Regions from separate parts of the Ligilactobacillus faecis genome, predicted to be linked through region 2. Evidence: riboswitches for the same ligand, from Rfam matches in the RefSeq annotation. Region 2 holds a riboswitch; the other holds the start of a gene.
The links. Region 2 has a riboswitch for lysine ahead of lysA (diaminopimelate decarboxylase). Riboswitches for the same ligand answer to the same signal wherever they lie in the genome.
Positions count from the first base shown of each region.

Region 1: it holds a riboswitch for lysine, as region 2 does, so the genes downstream of both, QFX10_RS02580 (amino acid permease) here and lysA (diaminopimelate decarboxylase) in region 2, are expected to answer to the same signal.

Region 1 covers NZ_CP123639.1:473,051-483,392, forward strand. Annotated here, with positions in the region: tRNA gene QFX10_RS02560 (tRNA-Ile) at 1-9, opposite strand, end outside; rRNA gene QFX10_RS02565 (16S ribosomal RNA) at 91-1,655, opposite strand; gene QFX10_RS02570 (histidine phosphatase family protein) at 2,136-2,756, opposite strand; gene serS (serine--tRNA ligase) at 2,837-4,123, opposite strand; gene QFX10_RS02580 (amino acid permease) at 4,443-5,927, opposite strand; lysine riboswitch at 6,048-6,224, opposite strand; gene budA (acetolactate decarboxylase) at 6,276-6,992, opposite strand; gene alsS (acetolactate synthase AlsS) at 7,009-8,688, opposite strand; gene QFX10_RS02595 (GNAT family N-acetyltransferase) at 8,791-9,300, opposite strand; gene QFX10_RS02600 (zinc-ribbon domain-containing protein) at 9,322-10,104, opposite strand; gene QFX10_RS02605 (sulfite exporter TauE/SafE family protein) at 10,305-10,342, shown strand, end outside.
Region 2 covers NZ_CP123639.1:1,857,746-1,868,087, forward strand. Annotated here, with positions in the region: gene pheT (phenylalanine--tRNA ligase subunit beta) at 1-1,631, shown strand, start outside; gene mltG (endolytic transglycosylase MltG) at 1,891-3,024, shown strand; gene udk (uridine kinase) at 3,045-3,695, shown strand; gene greA (transcription elongation factor GreA) at 3,751-4,224, shown strand; gene QFX10_RS08515 (IS1182 family transposase) at 4,383-6,044, shown strand; gene dapF (diaminopimelate epimerase) at 6,039-7,022, opposite strand; lysine riboswitch at 7,238-7,421, shown strand; gene lysA (diaminopimelate decarboxylase) at 7,512-8,804, shown strand; gene dapD (2,3,4,5-tetrahydropyridine-2,6-dicarboxylate N-acetyltransferase) at 8,825-9,535, shown strand; gene QFX10_RS08535 (N-acetyldiaminopimelate deacetylase) at 9,540-10,342, shown strand, end outside.

The sequences.
Region 1 (10,342 bases), 990 kb from region 2:
TATAGGCCCAAATAAGCACCTTGAGAAAAGTAAATCTCTCAAAACTAAACAAAGCATTCGATAAAGTGCAGGTTTCCGTAATATCCTTAGAAAGGAGGTGATCCAGCCGCAGGTTCTCCTACGGCTACCTTGTTACGACTTCACCCCAATCATCTGTCCCACCTTAGACGGCTGGCTCCAAAAGGTTACCCCACCGGCTTTGGGTGTTACAAACTCTCATGGTGTGACGGGCGGTGTGTACAAGGCCCGGGAACGTATTCACCGCGGCATGCTGATCCGCGATTACTAGCGATTCCGACTTCATGTAGGCGAGTTGCAGCCTACAATCCGAACTGAGAACGGCTTTAAGAGATTTGCTAAACCTCGCGGTCTTGCGACTCGTTGTACCGTCCATTGTAGCACGTGTGTAGCCCAGGTCATAAGGGGCATGATGATTTGACGTCATCCCCACCTTCCTCCGGTTTGTCACCGGCAGTCTTGCTAGAGTGCCCAACTAAATGCTGGCAACTAACAACAAGGGTTGCGCTCGTTGCGGGACTTAACCCAACATCTCACGACACGAGCTGACGACAACCATGCACCACCTGTCATTCTGTTTCCGAAGAAAAAGTCCTATCTCTAGGATTGTCAGAAGATGTCAAGACCTGGTAAGGTTCTTCGCGTTGCTTCGAATTAAACCACATGCTCCACCGCTTGTGCGGGCCCCCGTCAATTCCTTTGAGTTTCAACCTTGCGGTCGTACTCCCCAGGCGGAATGCTTATTGTGTTAACTGCAGCACTGAAGGGCGGAAACCCTCCAACACTTAGCATTCATCGTTTACGGCGTGGACTACCAGGGTATCTAATCCTGTTTGCTACCCACGCTTTCGAACCTCAGCGTCAGTTACAGACCAGAGAGCCGCTTTCGCCACTGGTGTTCTTCCATATATCTACGCATTTCACCGCTACACATGGAGTTCCACTCTCCTCTTCTGCACTCAAGTCTCCCAGTTTCCAATGCACTACTCCGGTTAAGCCGAAGGCTTTCACATCAGACTTAAAAGACCGCCTGCGTTCCCTTTACGCCCAATAAATCCGGATAACGCTTGCCACCTACGTATTACCGCGGCTGCTGGCACGTAGTTAGCCGTGGCTTTCTGGTCAGATACCGTCGAAACATGAACAGTTACTCTCATGCACTTTCTTCTCTGACAACAGGGTTTTACGATCCGAAGACCTTCTTCACCCACGCGGCGTTGCTCCATCAGGCTTTCGCCCATTGTGGAAGATTCCCTACTGCTGCCTCCCGTAGGAGTTTGGGCCGTGTCTCAGTCCCAATGTGGCCGATCAACCTCTCAGTTCGGCTACGCATCATTGCCTTGGTAAGCCTTTACCCCACCAACTAGCTAATGCGCCGCGGGCCCATCCGAAAGCGGTAGCCGAAACCACCTTTCACATAAACACCATGCGGTGTTCATGGTTATGCGGTATTAGCACCTGTTTCCAAGTGTTATCCCCCTCTTTCGGGCAGGTTGCCCACGTGTTACTCACCCGTTCGCCACTCAACTCTTTATCGGTGAGTGCAAGCACTCGGTGATAAAGAAGTTTCGTTCGACTTGCATGTATTAGGCACGCCGCCAGCGTTCATCCTGAGCCAGGATCAAACTCTCAATTTAAAGTTTGTGACTCTTTATTTTTACTAGCGAATTGACTTCGCAAAATGTTTATTTGCTCTTATCGCTTAGATAAGAGACCCTGCACATTTGCTTATCGAAACTTTGTTCAGTTTTCAAAGATCTACTTGATAATCAGTTGCCGAAACAACTTCTTTATTATATCATCTCTTAGAAATTATGTCAACAATTATTTTTTAAATAATTTATTAAATGATTTCTAGGCGACTTATTTATCTTATCAGATCAACAATGATCTGTCAATAAATATTTTAAATTTTAAATCGTTGTCTTTAGCAACAACTTTTATATGATAACATCATCAACAACTCAATGTCAATAATTACTTTTTAGCAAGTTATTTGCTCATCTCAACGACAAATAATATCTTACCAAGATACGCGACTGCGGTCAACAATTTTTTTAAATTTTTTAAAAAAAAGAACCGTGGTCACTTCACAGATCACGACCGCGGTTCTTTTACTATTTTAGATGTTTTGTGTAATTCCAAGTTTTTAATTCAAAATCTTTGAAATCATCGGTCTCAAGTACTGTGATCGAAGTATTAGCGACTAACCCTTCTTTTCTGATCGTATTAAAGTCTGTGCCTAATAACGATTTCACTCCGATCGAGATCACTAAGGCGTGAGCTGCTACTAAAACATCATCAGTTGGATGTGCTTGAAAGATCTTTTCTAATTCGTACGTGACCCGTTTTTTTAAATCTAAATAGCTTTCAGCATTAAATGAGCTTCCATCAAAATGGAGTGGATCATGAATGAAATCATATAAGCGCGGATCACTACTATGCTTAGCGATCGGATCACCATCCCAATCACCAAAGTCAAATTCTCGCAATTCATCTGCCGTTATGATCTCAGGCCTTACTTTTAATTGGGAGATCACTGCTTTAGCAGTATCTTGGGCCCTTTTTTGCGGGCTAACATACGCTTTAGCAAAGGACACATCTTGTAAATAAGCACCGGTCTTTTTAGCATTTACGATACTTTCAGCCAATAAAGGCGAGTCGACTCGGGCTCCTTGTAAAATATCAGCTTGATTGAACTCTGTTTTTCCATGGCGTACAAAATAAAATCTCGTCATCTCTTCTACCACTCTTCTAAAAATCTGTTTACTAAAAGCTTACCTTCAGTCAAAACTAAAGGTAAGCTCAACGTTAAATATTATGCTTCTGGATCATCTTTAGTGATCTTTTCTAAACCACCCATATATGGACGTAAAACTTCTGGGATCGTGACCGAACCATCTTCATTTTGATAGTTTTCTAAAATGGCTGCGACTGTACGTCCAACAGCTAACCCTGAACCATTCAAAGTATGCACGAATTGTAATTTACCATCGTCATCCCGATATTGGATGTGCGCGCGTCGTGCTTGGAAATCTTCACAGTTCGAACAACTTGAGATCTCACGGTACGTATCTTGGGCTGGCATCCAAACTTCAAGATCGTGAGTCATAGCCGCACTAAAGCCCATATCACCAGTCGAAAGTGTGATCACGTGGTAAGGTAACCCTAGTTTTTCCATGATATTGCCTGCATTTTGCGTCATTTTTTCTAATTCTTCATAAGAATTTTCTGGTTTGGAAAATTTGACCATTTCAACTTTATTGAACTGATGCATCCGGATCAAACCACGTGTATCACGACCAGCACTGCCAGCTTCAGACCGAAAACTTGGTGTCAAAGCTGTGAAATAAACAGGGAGATCTTCTTCTTTGATCACTTCATCGCGGTAATAGTTAGTCAAAGGTACTTCAGCAGTCGGGATCAAAGTCATATCTTCGCCGTTTACTTGATAAACATCTTCTTTGAACTTAGGAAATTGTCCTGTGCCATACATTGTTTGGGCATTTACGATATATGGAGGTAAAACTTCAGTATAACCTTCTTTAGCATGTTCATCTAACATGAAGTTATATAAAGCACGTTCTAAGCGAGCGCCCCACCCTTTATAGTAAACAAAACGTGCCCCAGAAACTTTTGCGCCTCTTTCAAAATCTAAGATCCCAAGGTCTTCGCCGATATCCCAATGAGCTTTAGGTTCAAAATCAAACTTACGGGGTGTCCCGACTTTGCGGATCTCAACGTTGGCTTCTTCGTCAGCCCCAACTGGGATCGTTTTATTTGGTAAATTAGGTAAGCGCGCTGCCATATCGTGGACGAGCGCTTCAACTTCAGCTAATTTAGCATCAAGCTCTTTGATCTTGCCCCCGACAGTCCGCATTTCCATGATCGCTTCGGTCGCATCTTCTTTATTGCGTTTAGCTTGTGCGATCGCTTCGGAAACTTCATTGCGCTTTTGTTTCAAACTTTCTGTTTCAACTAAAAGTTCGCGTCTTTCTTTATCTTTTGCTAACAAAGTATCGATCGTTTCAGCCGCTACTCCACGTGTTGCTAAACGTTCTTTGATCTCTGTTGGATTTTGTCGGATCATTTTGATATCTAACATATATCTGCACCCTCTATAATATAGAGTTTTTCCTTTCTTAAAATGAATTAATCGAAAAAAAGAGCCATTCCATCCCCTGATTGGGACGAAAAGACTCTCTTCGCGGTACCACCCAAGTTCGACTAAGTCGCACTCGATCAAATAACGGTCTCCCGTGCGGCATTACCCGCCCATACATAGTTACACTGGAGTTTCAGCTCACGGTTTCCACCGACCACCGTGTCTCTTGCTTGCTTACTTATGGCGAACTTTGATGTTTCGATTATTTATATCAGTATCATAATATTAATTTTGCAAAATAGCAAGTCTCTTTCACCACTTATTCGAGCGTCTCATCGATCTTTACTTGTTTTTCAAGTTTTTCTTTTGAAATATCATGTGGTGTCAGATCGACTTGCTCTAGCGGGATCAATTTCGTCTTATATTTGACTTTATAGTAAATGTATAAGATCAAAAAGAGAGGCACTGACATGTAGGAGACCCCGATCGCTTGCCAGTTGAAATCTTTGAACGACTGGATATCTTGTCCAATGATCACTAAGATACATAAGATCAAGGCTAAGATCGGTCCGATTGGGAACCATTTAGCCTTATATTTCAACTCGCTTAGCTCATGTCCTTGAGCCTTAAAAGCCCGACGAAAACGATAGTGTGAAACAGCGATCCCGATCCAGGCGATAAAGCCTGTCAAACCACTGGCACTCACTAAGAAACTATAAACTTGATTACCAAAAATACTTGCTAGGAAAGTAAAGAGTCCCACTAAAGTCGTGCCTAAAAGCGCAAAAACTGGGATCCCATGAGAGTTGATCCGTGAAAACATCTTTGGGGCATCCCCATCGACTGCTAAACTAAAGAGCATACGCGTTGAAGCATACATCCCTGAGTTAGCTGCTGATAAAACTGATGTTAAAATAACAGCATTCATCACCGAAGCTGCCGAAGCTAAACCAGCACGTCGAAAGACTAAAGTAAACGGACTGATCGCGATATCACTTGCTTCAGAACCTAAAAGGTTAGGACTTGTATATGGAATGATACATGCGATCACAAAGATCGAAAGGATGTAAAAGAGCAAGATCCGCCAAAAAACTTGTTTGATCGCTTTTGGCAAACTCTTTTCAGGATCTTTAGTCTCACCTGCTGTGATCCCGATCAATTCAGTCCCTTGAAACGAGAAACCAGCCACAACAAAGACGCTCAAGATCGTTGGGATCCCCCCAACAAAAGGTGCATCTTTATATGCAAAGTTTTCTAAATAAGTCGCATGTCCACCTAAGATCCCAAAGATCGTTAAAAGCCCAACTGCTAAAAAGACTAACACAGTGATCACTTTGATCAATGCCATCCAATACTCGGCTTCACCAAAAGATTTGACCGAAAGCGCATTGATCGTAAAAATGATCAGTAAAGCCCCTAGACTAAAGATCCACGAAGGAATATGGGGGAACCAAAATTTCATAACTAAAGCAACCGTCGAGATATCGACTGCTAAAGTGATCGCCCAGTTGAACCAATAGTTCCACCCCATCGCAAAACCAAAAGCCGGGTCAACAAAACGTCTTGCATAGGTTGCAAATGATCCAGTTACAGGAAGATAAGTTGCCATCTCCCCTAAAGAAGTCATCAAAAAGTAGACCATCAAACCGATCCCTAAGTAAGCGACTAACGCGCCTCCTGGACCAGCCGTCGAGATCGCCGAACCACTTGCGACGAATAACCCAGTGCCGATACTTCCGCCAAGCGCGATCATTGACAAGTGCCTTGTCTTCAACGAGCGCTTCATCGTATTCTTCTCTGCCATAAAAAAATCCTCCTATTTTTTAGAGAAGGCCATGCAAGCAATTAAAAAACGCATCTTCGCCTAAATGTCGAAAATGCGCTTGTTTTTATCTATCAAAATATTATCAAAATCAGTTCATTTTATCTCGATAGCGCTCCGCAGTTCTAACTGCGACAGTCCTTAGTCTCTTAAACTAAGGCCCAGTTACACTAAAATAAAGTTTAGCTCCCTTCGGCAAAGACCCCTTTCACTGTTCATCTGCGTTGCTTTATCAACTCCAAACAGCTACTGATAGTCTTTGCGACCTCTTCTCCGACAACTCTGATTTTAACTTGGATCTGCGTTGATTGCAAGTAAAAATTTTGTGTACTACCCTTCTGCTTGCTTGAGCTGAGCATGAAGACTTGCACTTTCGATCTGTTCAGCTAAAAAGCTTTCATCTTGGAGTGGAAAATGTTGTTCAACAGTCGCAAACGGTTCGACTGAGATCTTACCGCTCGCCAATTCAAAATCTAACACATGGCCCCCAAAACTCTTTGCGTCATCTAAAAAATGCAAGTGATATCCAGCAACTGCCATCCCATCAAAAAGTCCTGGCGCATAGTACCCTAGCAAAGTCCCAGTAACATTTTGTTTTTCAAAAACAGTTTGGGCAGCTGCTACTGCAGTTAAAGGTGGATAGGGTGGTTCTTGTTTGGCCACAGCCCGTGTTTTGACTTGTTTAAAGCGCCCCGTGGCTGTGACTGCAAAAAACAAATTTTTATACGGATACTTCGCTAAGACCGCTTGTTCAAATGCCTTTTTATCCAAAGCTTCACCTTCAAAAGTATCCTTTTTCTGCGCAAAATGCACAGTTGCAAAGGGAACTTTTTCAGATTGCTCCAAGATCCGTACCCGACCAGTACTTTGAACTAAATAAGGTGTCCCAGCTAATAAGATCATCTCACCATCAAGTCCACTTGCCGTTCCGATCCCATGATCGCCGTGCTCTAACAGTTCGGCTACTGAGAGCGTCCCGTTAAAAAGCCCTGGGACAAGCATCCCCAACGTTCCGTGTTGATAAACTTTTGCTTCTTTTTGTTTCATCGCATTCACCTTCATTTTAGTGGAGTTGATCTTCTAAGATCGATTTGCCTAACTCATGGTTGAAACTATAATCAACTGGGATATCAACGATCGTTGGTCCTTTTTCCTTAAATGCTTTATCTAAAACAGCTTCTAACTCGGAAGCTTTATTGACCCGATAACCTTTTGCCCCAAAGCTTTCCGCATATTTGACAAAATCGACTGGCCCAAACTTGACAGCAGCAGCTTGCCCATATTTCATCTCTTCTTGGAATTTGACCATGTCGTAATTGCCGTCATTCCAAATGATATGCACGATATCTAGATCAAGGCGCACTGCAGTTTCAAGATCTTGCGAAGAAAAAAGAAAACCTCCATCACCAGAAATAGAAACGATCTTTGTCTTAGGGCGCACTAAAGCCGCTGAGATCGCCCAAGGCAAAGCAACACCTAACGTCTGCATCCCATTACTAAAGAGAAGATGGCGTGGTTCGTAGCTTCGGAAATGCCGTGCCATCCAAATGTAAAAACTACCCACATCGACCGTAACTGTCATCTCATCAGTAACACGATCTTGAAGTGCTTGAATGATGCTCAATGGATGACTCAAAACTTGATCTTTTGTCACTTCAGGGGGAACATCTCGCTTTTGGAGCGTTTTTCGGAGTTCTTCTAAATAGGCTTTAGCTTCTTTCGGGACTGAATAACCTTTCATATATGGTAATAAAAAGTCGAGTGTCTGCGAAATATCACCGACTAATTCGCGCTCTGGTTGATAGTGCTTATCGATCTCAGCCCGCATTGAATCGATCACAACGATATTTGCACTGCGATCTGAATTCCAGTTACGTGGCTCATATTCGATCGGATCGTATCCGATCGCGATCACTAGATCACTTTTCTTCAAGAGCTGATCCCCAGGCTGATTACGGAAAAGTCCAACCCGCCCAAAGAAATCGTCTTCTAATTCGCGCGGAATGATCCCAGCACCTTGGAAAGTCTCGACAACTGGTAAATGCGTTGCTTGGATCAAACGCCGGATCGCGTCTGTCGTTTCTGGATCTGACGCGCGCATCCCTAATAATAAGACAGGTAGTTTAGCTGCTTTGATCCGTTGTGAGAGCAAAGTCGATTCGATCGGACTGGCTGGTCCAAGTTTAGGCGCTTCTAGCGGTTCGATCACACTTGTCTTGACTTTAGCATCAGTCACATCTTGTGGGACTGAGACAAAACTTGCACCTTGTTTAGCTGCTTCGGCTTCTTGGTAAGCGTTGGCGATCACTTCTGAGATATTTTCTGGTTCTTGGACTTCAGCACTATATTTCGTGATCGGTTCAAATAAGGCCGCGTTTTTCATGCTTTGGTGTGTCAAGCGCAAAAGATCAGTGCGTTGAACTTGACCAGCGATCGCCAAGACTGGATCACCTTCGGCTGTCGCAGTCACTAACCCCGTTGCTAAATTAGACGCACCTGGTCCCGAAGTCGTGATCACGACTCCAGGGCGGCCTGTGATCCGTCCGATCCCTGCCGCCATAAACGCCGCATTTTGTTCATGTCTTGTCAAAATAAATTGTGGTGTGCGTGGATCTTTTGGATGCTCTAAAAGTTCAAAAACGCGATCGATCTTCGCACCCGGGATCCCAAAAACGTATTTGACATCATGATTGATCAAACTATCAACGATCGCATCTGCACCATAATATTGTTTCTCTGTCACGGTTCAATTGCCCCCTATCAAACTAACTTTTGCTATTACACAATATTTCATTACTGTAATTAATTATAGCACAACAAAGAGCCCACACAGTTGGTGAGCTCTCTAGGCTAATTCTAAATAAAAAAGTTGCTGATCTTTATTTTCATTTTCGACATACCAATCATCGACGTGATATTTTTCACCGGCTAAAAAACCATTTTTCAATAAAACTTTGCTTGAAGCTTGATTATGCCTTGCAACTCGGGCTTCTAAGCGCTTGAGTCCTCGAGCTTTAGCGTATGCGACCACGGCTCCCAAAGCTTCACTCATATAGCCTTTATGCCAGTAATCTTCATTCAAGGCATATCCTAGCTCACATACTTTATCTTTGTGTGCGACTTGATAAAGTCCGATATTGCCGATGACTTTTTGCGTTTCTTTGAGTTCCAACATCAAGCTTCCAGCACGCTGTAACATCGCACCAAATAACATCGCCTGAGGTAACGTTTCACAGCAACTAAAGCCTGCAGCACGTGCAACTTTTATTTGATTGGCATATTCAAATAGATCTTCAACATCAGCAGATCCAAAGGGACGCAAATATAAGCGTTTTGTCTCCAGCCGTACTTCCACCGGATCATTCATCCCCTTAACCTATTTTCTTCGTTTGTCTCGTGACTTGAAAGTATAGCGTTCATTTGTGAGCGCTTGTGGTTTTAGTGCTAATAACAAACAGATGATCTCTCCGACTCCAGTTAATAATAGGAGCAAATAAATAAGTGGGATCTCTGCATCATGGAAACGCCGCGTCAAAGCAGTCAAGACAACTAATAACCAAAATGTCATACAGATAAAAGAGAAAAAGCTAAGCACTGAAGCACGATCAAAGGTAAGTGAAGCTCTTAAAGTATCGATCAAAAGAAACCCACACGTTATCACGCTCAAAAAGAGCAGATATGAGCCTAAGAGACCATACCAAAAATCAGCCCGTCCCATTCGTTTGTCAGTTTTAAAACAGTCCTTTAACATCAATTTAGTGGATGCTATTAATCCTGGACGTTTTGATTCGTTCCTAGGAAGTTGCAATTTAGCCCGTAAAGCTTCTTCTTTTTGTTGTTTTTCTTGGATCATGCGCGCATTTTCTTGGCGGATCTGCTCGATCAGATCTGTCAATTCAGTCGCATCAGTCTCGAGTCTACTCTGCTCATTCTCAGATGCAAGGGGCTCTGGTTCTTCTTTTGGTGTTTCTTTATATTCAAAGATCGCCTGATCATGACCACAATATGGACAGTAATTTGAATTGACCGGGATCTGCTCTTCACATTTACGACACGGCTTTTTTTCACCTGCAAGATCACGCTCTTGTAAAACACCGCAGTAAGGACAATGCGTAGCTTCAGTAGCGATCTTACGGTCACAACGTTGGCAATAATACATTTTTTCTTCCTAATATATGACTTTGACTAAGATCAAAGCCATATAGTTTTCCTTTCCAGATAAAAGATAGTCTTACTTAGATGATATCATATTGTTATTTTATACCCAAACTCAAGACTTTTATTATTTTTTAAGGTTTAACGAGGGCTAATTTGTTAAAATTAGAACTGTATATTATTTTATCAAAGGATGATTTTATTATGTTAGACACAGCCTTGCTCATGTTATTAGTCGGCAT
Region 2 (10,342 bases):
ATTATATTTTATTAGATTATGGACAACCATTACATGCTTTTGATCAAGCTAAACTTCCTGCTAAAGAACTAACAGTGCGCTTAGCGCGAGCAGGTGAAGTTTTAACGACTTTAGATGGTGAAAAGCGCACGTTACAAACAGAAGATATCGTGATCACAAGTAATGATGTTCCAGTTGCCTTAGCTGGAACGATGGGTGGGCTTGAGACCGAGATCAGTGAACAGACGACGACAGTTGCTTTGGAAGCTGCCGTTTTTAATGGACACCATATTCGGAAAACATCACGCCGTGAAAATCTCCACTCAGAAGCTTCGATGCGTTTTGAACGTGGGATCGATCAAGGCGCAGTTCAAGAGGCTTTAGACGCTGCCGCACAAATGATCGCCGACTTAGGTGAAGGGCAAGTTGTTAGTGGAACTGCTATTGGAGCTGAAACTAAACCGAAAGAAGTTACGATCAAAACGAGTTCTGCACATATCAATAAAGTCTTAGGAACAGAGTTGACGCCAGAGGATATTTGTCAGATCTTTGCACGTTTAGGTTTTGAGACAAAAGCAAAAGAAGCTGATATTCTTGTTTTAGTTCCGACTCGACGCTGGGATATCACGATCGAAGCAGATCTAGTCGAGGAAGTTGCGCGGATCTATGGTTATGATAATTTACCAACAACTTTACCAGCTGGGAAAGCCACGCCAGGAAGTTATACGCCAGCTCAAAAGCTGATTCGAGATGCACGCCAGATCTTAGAGGCAAGTGGTTTAGATCAGGCGATCTCGTATAGCTTGACGACGACCGAAAAAGCAACACGTTTTGCTTTGGAAAAAGGGCGACCAACTAAATTAGATCTACCAATGAGTAGTGAACATACGACTGCACGGATGAATTTAGTTTCAGGTCTCTTAGACGATGTTTTTTATAATGCTTCACGGAGTGTAAACGATGTTTTCCTTTATGAACAAGGCCGTGTTTTTGTACGCAAAGACGATGAGGTTCGTCCAACTGAGATCGAGCATTTAGCTGGAGTTTTAACGGGACTTGTGCGTCCGCAAGCTTGGAACGAAGCGAAGGTGGTCGTTGATTTCTACTATGTTAAAGGGATCGTGGCCAACTTATTGGCAACGCTTGGTCTTAAAGATGTCACTTACAAGGCAACAACAACTTATCCTGAGATGCATCCAGGCAGAACAGCGGAGATCGTAGTCAATGGTGAAGTGATCGGCTTTTTAGGTGAGATCCACCCTGTGATCCAAAAAGAATATAAATTTAAGCAAAGAGTCTATGTCTTTGAATTAAACTTAACAAAAGTGATCGCTTTACCTAAACAAACTGAAGTTTATACGCCGATCTCAAAATACCCATCAGTCACGCGTGATATTGCCTTAGCTGTAGCTGATAGTGTAACAAATCAACAATTAATCGACTGCATCAAACAAAATGGTGGAAGCTACTTGACTGATGTCAAATTGTTTGACCTTTATGAGGGCGAACATATCACAGAAGGTTTCAAATCTTTAGCTTATACATTAGTTTACTCCGATCCAAATGGGACTTTACAAGATGAGGTCGTCACAAAAGCCTTTGAAAAAGTTCAAGCTAAATTGATCGAAGAATATAACGTTGATATTCGTTAATACTCAAAAAGACCGAGAAAATAGTATTCTTGGTCTTTTTTGTTATGAGAACGTGTTGCATTTAATGAACTAGACTTATATAATGGTAGGGATAGAGTTCAAGGAGTGATTAATAAAGAGCATATTATAAGTAAATTTAAGCGGATCTAAAATGCTAAAGTTATACATAAATAAGTTGGTGAGATGCTTTTAGATCGTTCGTAATAATTTAGGAAAGGAAGCTATATTCTTACATAGATCAGTTCGTCCAAGTAAGTCTATGCGAAAATATAGTAAGATAGGTGATATTTTGGATAAGAAAGATAACGATCAAAAGAAGCCTGTAGCTAAAAAGATCATTATTGGTGTGATCGCTTTGATCGCAGTGTTGGTCGTTTTAGTGGGGGCTTTTGGTTATAACTATGTTAAAACTGCTTTACAGCCTTTAGATAGAAACTCAAATAAGCAGATCGAGGTAAAGATCCCAGTCGGTAGTACAAATAAACAGATCGGGGCGATCCTTGAAGAAAAGAAAGTGATCAAAAGTGGTTTTGTCTTTGATTACTATGTCAGAACAAATAAGCTTGCCAGTTTTAAAGCGGGTTATTATGAATTAAAACCTTCGATGAGTTTAGCAACGATCGCCAAAGAACTGCAAAAAGGTGGTGCAAGTCAACCGCTGAGTTCAGGGAAAGTTCTAGTCAAAGAAGGGGTCACGATCGATGAGATCGGTGATGTGATCGCTCAAACGACAAAATTCAAAAAGCAAGATTTTTTAGCTTTAGTCAATGATGAAAGCTTTTTGAATGAATTAAAAGCGAAATATCCTGAACTTTTGACTTCAGCACTTGAGGCTAAAGATGTCCGATACCGTTTAGAAGGTTATCTTTACCCAGCTACGTATGCTGTCCAAAAAAATGAGACTTTAAAGCAATTAGTCGAACAGATGGTGGCTAAAACAAATGAAATGCTGACACCGTATTATACAAAGATCAAAGAAAAAAACTATACGGTCCAACAAGTATTGACACTTGCTTCGTTAGTTGAACGTGAAGGCGTGACTACTAAAGATCGTTATAAGATCGCAGGTGTTTTTGAGAATCGGTTAGAGAAGAATATGAAGATCCAGTCGGATATTTCAGTCTTATATGCGCTTGGAAAGCACAAACAAAATGTTACTTATAAGGATCTTGAAGTTGATTCGCCATATAATCTTTATAAAAATGAAGGCATGGGTCCTGGACCGTTCAATAATCCAAGTATCGCTTCCGTCAAAGCTGTGCTAGATCCTATTGATAAAGATAAAGGCTATCTTTACTTTATCGCCAATATGAAGACTGGCAAAGTTTACTTCTCAAAAACTTATGCTGAACACCAAGAACTAACTAAAGAACTTGAAAAAGATAATCAATAATTTTAAGGAGAATTACATTCATGGCACAAGCAAATAAACGTCCTCGTCCGATCATCATTGGAGTAACTGGAGGTTCAGGGAGCGGGAAAACTTCTGTTTCACGTGCGATCTTTGACCAATTGCACGGCCACTCTTTGATGATGTTGCAAGAAGATTCCTATTACAAAAGTCAAGATGATGTTCCATTTGAAGAACGCACAAAAGTCAACTACGATCACCCAAATGCATTTGATACAGATCTCTTGATCGAACAATTAGAAGATCTTTTAGAATGGAAAACGATCGAGATCCCTGTTTATGACTATGCGGCTCATACACGTAGTAAAGAAGTCGTTGTTCAAGAACCACGCGAAGTGATCATCGTTGAAGGGATCTTGACTTTAAATGATGCACGCTTGCGTGATCTAATGGATATCAAGATCTTTGTTGATACAGACGATGATATCCGGATCATTCGTCGGATCCAACGAGATATCGAAGAACGAGGACGGACTTTACAGTCAGTGATCGATCAATACTTAGATACGGTCAAACCGATGTATCATCAATTTATCGAACCGTCGAAGCGTTATGCTGATATTATTGTGCCTGAAGGTGGCGAAAACCAAGTTGCGATCGACCTTTTAGTTACAAAGGTCAGAGATATCATTCGCAAAAATGAAGCAAAATAGTCGGGCTGTGTTATAATTTAAACACAAGATCCAATAATTTTAATGGGGTGTAAGAATGGCTGAAGAAAAAACATTTCCAATGACATTGGAAGGTAAAGAAAAACTCGAAGTAGAATTAGAAGAATTACGTACAACTAAACGAGCAGAGATCATCGAACGTATCAAGATCGCACGTTCTTTTGGGGATCTTTCAGAAAATTCTGAATATGAAGCTGCTAAAAATGAACAGTCGATGCTTGAAGGACGGATCAAAGAAGTTACAAATATGTTGAACCATGCAGAGATCATCGATAACGGCTCGATCGCAGCAGATGAAGTTGCGATCGGTAAAACAGTTGTTTTCCAAGAAGATGACGATGAACCTGAGACTTATCAGATCGTTGGGGCAGCTGAAGCAGATCCGTTTGCAGGTAAGATCTCAAATGAATCTCCGATCGCGCAAAGTTTAGTGGGGCATAAAGTTGGTGACCTCGTCACAGTTGAAACACCTGGTGGCGAGATGCAAGTTAAGATCCTCGAAGTCAAATAATTAAGCCAAAAAGAGGCTGTGACATAAGTCTACAAAATAAAGCTGGATGTATGGAAACCTTCGTGTTTCATATATCCAGCTTTTGAATTATAATCAAAGAAAAAAGGTAGCCACGCCCGGCTACCTCACAATTACCCTCGAAAGGATAACATAAAATGATACACAGTCATTATAACATTAATCAGACTATTTTGAACATCTCTTTAGAATATATTCCTGAAAAAAATCATCCAGCTCTCTACATCAATGAACTTGTTGAAAGTTTAGAACTCAAGTATAACTATCAATTTGGACGCCCTCGTGAATATGATCTAGCTGCTATGCTAAAGCTCACTTTACTTGCTTATAGCTATGGTATCTTTAGTAGTCGAAAAATTGAGAGATTTGCTCGCGAAAATAAGCCTGCTGGTTGGTTGATCGCTGATCAAGTCCCTTCTTATCGAACTATTTGTCGTTTTCGGATCTCTGATGAGTTAGCTACCTTAACACAAGAGAGTTTAACTAAATTGACAGCTTTTCTAAAAAAACATAATCTGATTGATGACATTTCTTTCATTGACGGTACGAAGATCCTTGCGGATGCTAATAAGTATTCTTTTGTCTGGAAGAAAAATGTCGTTCGTTTTGATGAGCTCAATCGTCAAAAAGTTGTTGAACTTTTAGGCGAGCTCCACGAAGCTAAAGTTATCGGAAAGATCCCCAAAGGATCTGACCTGACTTTGGAAGCATTAGATGTAATAATTGCCAAGTTTGAAGATTATCTAGTTGCTTTAGATCAAAAAGTCGAAGAAACTAGACAAGTATCGCCGAACCCTGCGAAACAAGAACGTCGAAAATTAAAGGCAACCTACAAAAAACTATTAACGCGTAAAGAAAAAATGCAAAATCACCAAAAACAAAAAGACATCCTTAGAGAACGAAATAGTTACTCTAAAACTGACCATGATGCTACTTTTATGCGTGTAAAAGAAGATCCAATGTTAAACGGACAACTAAAACCTGCTTATAATCTTCAAATTGCTACTAGTAACCAGTTTATTACCGGGTATAAGTTATTTGCTAATCCAACTGATACAAGAACGCTTCCTACTTTTATTGACCATTTGAATGACAATGGCGTACTTGGTTCAACTATCGTTGCTGATGCTGGGTATGGTTCTGAGAGTAATTATCGTTTTTGTGACGATAATTACGGTGATCGCACCGTTTTGATCCCTTATGGGACAATGCTCAAAGAGAATAGTCGCAAATGGAAAACTGATGATCATAAAATCATGAATTGGTCTTATAATGAAAAAGATGACTATTATTTAGACCTTAACGGTGTTAGATTCAATTTTTCAAACTATTCTAAAAGAACTGATAAGTATGGATTTACTAGAGATTTTAAAGTATATACTGCTGAAAAATTTGATGATGATCATTTGATAGATCCCCGAGCCTTAACTAAAAGTGGACACGTAAGGAAGATCATGGTCAATAATGCCTGGGAATATTTTAAAGCACAACAACGAGCTTTACTTTCATCTTCTAATACTGGATCAATCTATGCACGGCGCAAAATTGATGTTGAACCTGTTTTTGGAAGATTGAAGGCTTCTTTGGGATTCAACCGATTCTCAGTTAGGGGGAGCGAAAGAGTCGAAAAGGAAATGGGCATTGTAGTTTTGGCAATGAATATCAACAAATTAGTCACAGTAGTGACCAAGATAAACAAAATACGTAAAGAAAAAGTATCTCAGAAATCAAATTTTCGATTTCTGAGATACTTTTCTCTTATAGAGACTACTTATGTCACAGCCTCTTTTTTTGTACTATGATCTCTGAATAAAATCTAAGTAAGCTGCTTGTTCACTTGTTTCAGTGATCGTACAGTTTTTTGAGGTAACATCGTTTTGATAGAGTGCTTGCTCATCGACATCGATCAGATGAGTGACAGTTGCATTTCCGATAAGTTGTAATTTATAAATTCCCTCTGTTTGGCTCACTTTTGTTTTGACCATCCCACCAGGATTAAAAACGGTGATCTCCTCGTTTAATGGGCAAAGTTCTGGAAAGCTAAGATGAAAGGCTAAACTTGTTGCTGACATACCTGTTCCACAAGCATTTGTAAAACCTACGCCACGTTCGTAAGTACGCACGAAAAGTTTTTTAGGGCCTAAGACCTCAGCAAAATTAACATTGACGCCATCAGTAAAATATGGGTTAGGACGGTTCAATTTCTGTCCGAGCTGTTCTAATAGAGTAGCTGATGCTTTGATATCAGGCACAAACCCGATCAAATGCGGATTAGGGACAGCTAAGATCGAAAAGCGGATCTTTGCGCTAGGGTCAAATTCTCGCAGGGGACGATCAATGATCTTGTCTGCCCCTAAGTTATCAAATGGAAGATAATGCTTCTCAAAATGGATCGGTGAGATCTCGACTCCAAAGGCTGGGACATCGGGGGCTAGTTCAGGTTCTTTACTAACAGCTAGGTCAGCTTGCAATGTCTCGACTAAAAAATGCTCGCGCTGATATTTGTCAGCTAAATAACGTGCGACAGTACGCAAACCATTGCCACACATCGATGCTTCACTACCATCTGTATTGATCACTCGCATTTTGGCAAGAGCATTTTTGCTTGTAGGCGCTTCGATGCATAAGACACCGTCAGCTCCGCCTAAGATCCCCGTATTCGTAGCAGTTAATTTCTTAGTTAATGCGATCAATTCTTGCTCAGTCAAAGGTTGCTTAAGCAAAGTTTGATCGAGAATAAAGAAACTATTTTGTGAACCATGAACTTTTTGAAGACGCATAAACTTCGTTCCTTTCGTTTAATTCTCATCTAACGTTTTTGTAAATTTTTTTATTAAATCAATACTAACAAAAGTCGATATTTAAGACAATCACTAAATAAAAAAATCTGGCTAAAGTTTTTTAACAAAATTTATTAGTATTCTTCGCTCGAAATGTGTTTCAAAAAAACATTAAAAATCCTTGACTATATTACCGAAAGATTATAATATTATGTTAAATCGAAGAGGCGCGACTGACAAGAGTACGGTGCTTTAGCTGCTATAACAGCATTTGAGGGCATTCTGAAAGGGAAAGTCGCCGAAGTTTAGATGATTTATAGATCATTTGAACTGGGGCGTAGTTTAAGAGACTACGGACTGTCGCAACTTAGTCAACAGTTGCGGAGTGCTATCGATCAAATTGAATTTTTGCACTTATTCAGCAAGGATCTTTTTAGGCGATAGGACTAAGAAGATCCTTTTTTAATACGAGAACAAGGTGGGGATTTTATGACGATCACGACAGGTAAGACAGGACATTTAACTATTGGAGGGGTTGATGCTGTGGCTTTAGCCCATAAATATCAAACGCCACTTGTCGTTTACGATGTCGCTTCGATCAAAGAGCAGATCAAACGTTTCAAACAAGTTTTTGAAGAACAAGGAGTAGCATACGAGGTGAGCTATGCAAGTAAAGCCTTTTGTGCACTGGCGATCTATCAAGTGATCGCAGAGTTAGATTGTCATACAGATGTTGTTTCTGGAGGCGAGCTAGCAACAGCTCTAAAAGCAGGTTTTCCGGCGGAAAAGATCAGTTTTCATGGGAATAATAAATCAATGGCAGAACTAGAATTTGCAGTCAAAGCTGGTGTTGGGGCCATCATCGTTGATAATTTTTATGAGATCGAACTTTTAAAGCAAGTCTTGCAAGAACAAAAGGCGACCGCTAAAGTTATTTTGCGAGTGACACCTGGGATCTCAGCACATACGCATGAATACGATCAAACTGGTCAAGTCGATAGTAAATTTGGCTTTGATCTTGCTTCTGGGCAAGCAGATCAAGCTTTAGAAGAACTCTTAAAACTTGAGCAGATCGAAGTTTTAGGACTTCATGCCCATATCGGTTCGCAGATCTTTGAAGTTGGTGGTTTTGAATTAGTTGGTCAAAAGCTGATGGAAGTTGCCCATGCTTGGACTCAAAAATACGGTTACGTTGCAAAAGTCATCAATGTTGGTGGTGGCTTTGGGATCAAGTATACAGCTGAAGATACGCCATTAGCCCCTGAAAAATTTGTTGAACAGATCGTAAAAGTGATCAAGCAAAAGGCGAACGAATTTCAAATGGAAGTGCCTGAAATCTGGATCGAGCCAGGACGTTCGATCGTAGGCCCAGCCGGGTATAGCTTATATACAGTTGGCTCACGCAAAGATCTTCCTGATCACTTATCATATCTTGCTGTTGATGGTGGGATGGGTGATAATATCCGACCTGCATTATATCAAGCTAAATATACAGCGGTCTTAGCTAATGATCCGTTAAAAACTGCGACAACGACAGTGCGTTTAGCTGGTAAATATTGCGAATCAGGTGATATTTTGGTAGCAAAAGCTGCGCTACCTGAAACAAAGCCAGGTGATATCGTCGCTTTACTTGCAACAGGGGCTTACGGGTATGCGATGGCTTCAAATTATAATCGTAATCCTCGTCCTGCAGTTGTTTTTGTAGAAGATGGAAAAGATAAGTTAGTGATCAAACGCGAAACGTATGCTGATCTACTAGCATTAGATCTTCCCTATAAATAATGAAATGAGGTTTTAAGGAAATGACAAATTTAAATGCCCAAGAGATCATTGATTTTATTGCAAATGCTGAAAAAAAGACGCCAGTCAAAGCTTATGTGAACGGTGACTTAGCGCAACTTGAACTTCCGCAAGATGTTAAAATGTTTGGCACTGATAAGAGTGCGATCTTATTTGGTGATTGGAAAGTTCTAGGGCCATTTTTGACAGCCAATCAAGCTCTGATCACAGAGCAAGAAGTTGAAGTCTTAGCGCGCAATTCGGCTGTACCATTATTAGACCAAAAAAACATCAATGCACGGATCGAACCAGGGGCATTGATCAGAGATCAAGTCGTGATCGGAGATAATGCAGTGATCATGATGGGTGCAGTGATCAATATCGGCGCTGAGATCGGAGCAGGCACAATGATCGATATGGGAGCGATCTTAGGAGGTCGTGCTTTAGTCGGCAAAAACTGTCATATCGGCGCAGGTACTGTTTTAGCTGGTGTCGTTGAGCCAGCTTCTGCCACACCAGTTGTGATCGAAGATGATGTTTTGATCGGCGCTAATGCAGTCGTTTTAGAAGGTGTCAGAGTCGGCAAAGGTGCTGTCGTAGCCGCAGGTGCGATCGTAACTAAAGACGTCGAACCTTATAGTGTCGTAGCTGGGGTGCCGGCGACCTTTGTCAAATATACTGATGAAAAGATAAAGGAAAAGACTGGTCTTGAAGAAGATTTGAGAAAGTTGTGAGTCGATGGGATTAACAGAAAAACAGCTAAGGCAGATCTATCAAGATCTTCATCAAATACCAGAATTAGCGCTAGAAGAGTATCAGACAAAAGCTTATTTAACTAAAGTCATTCGCTCATTTGACCAAAGCTTTTTAGAGATCTATGAGCCAGAAGTTTTGCCAACCGCGCTTTTAGTTTTAGTCAAAGGGTTTGATCCTGAAAGGACGATCGGCTACCGGGCCGATATCGATGCTTTACCAGTTGAAGAAAAAACAGGATTAGCGTATGCGTCGCTTCATCCAGGGGTAATGCATGCTTGTGGTCACGATGTGCATATGACAGTTGCTTTAGGACTTTTAGCGCATTTTGCAGAAAAAAGACCTAAAGATAATATGCTTTTCTTTTTTCAACCAGCAGAAGAAAGTAAAAATGGGGGTAAACTAGCTTATGAAGCTGGCATTTTTCAAGGTAAGTGGCGACCTGATGAATTTTATGGTCTACATGATGCGCCTGAACTACCAGCTGGTGCGATCGGGTGCAATTTAGGCACGCTTTTTGCAGGCACGACTGAAGTTGATATCACTTTGACTGGCAAAGGTGGTCATGCAGCCTATCCACAAAAGGCAAATGATATGGTCGTTTGTGCAAGTGAATTGATCGTGGCTGCGCAAACGATCGTAGCTAGAAATGTTGATCCGACCCAAGGGGGGGTCTTGACTTTTGGGGAACTAAAAGCTGGAACGATCAGAAATGTGATCGCTGGTGAAGCTCAGATCAAAGGTACGATCAGAGGAATGACCCAAGAGATGATCACCTTGCTACAAAG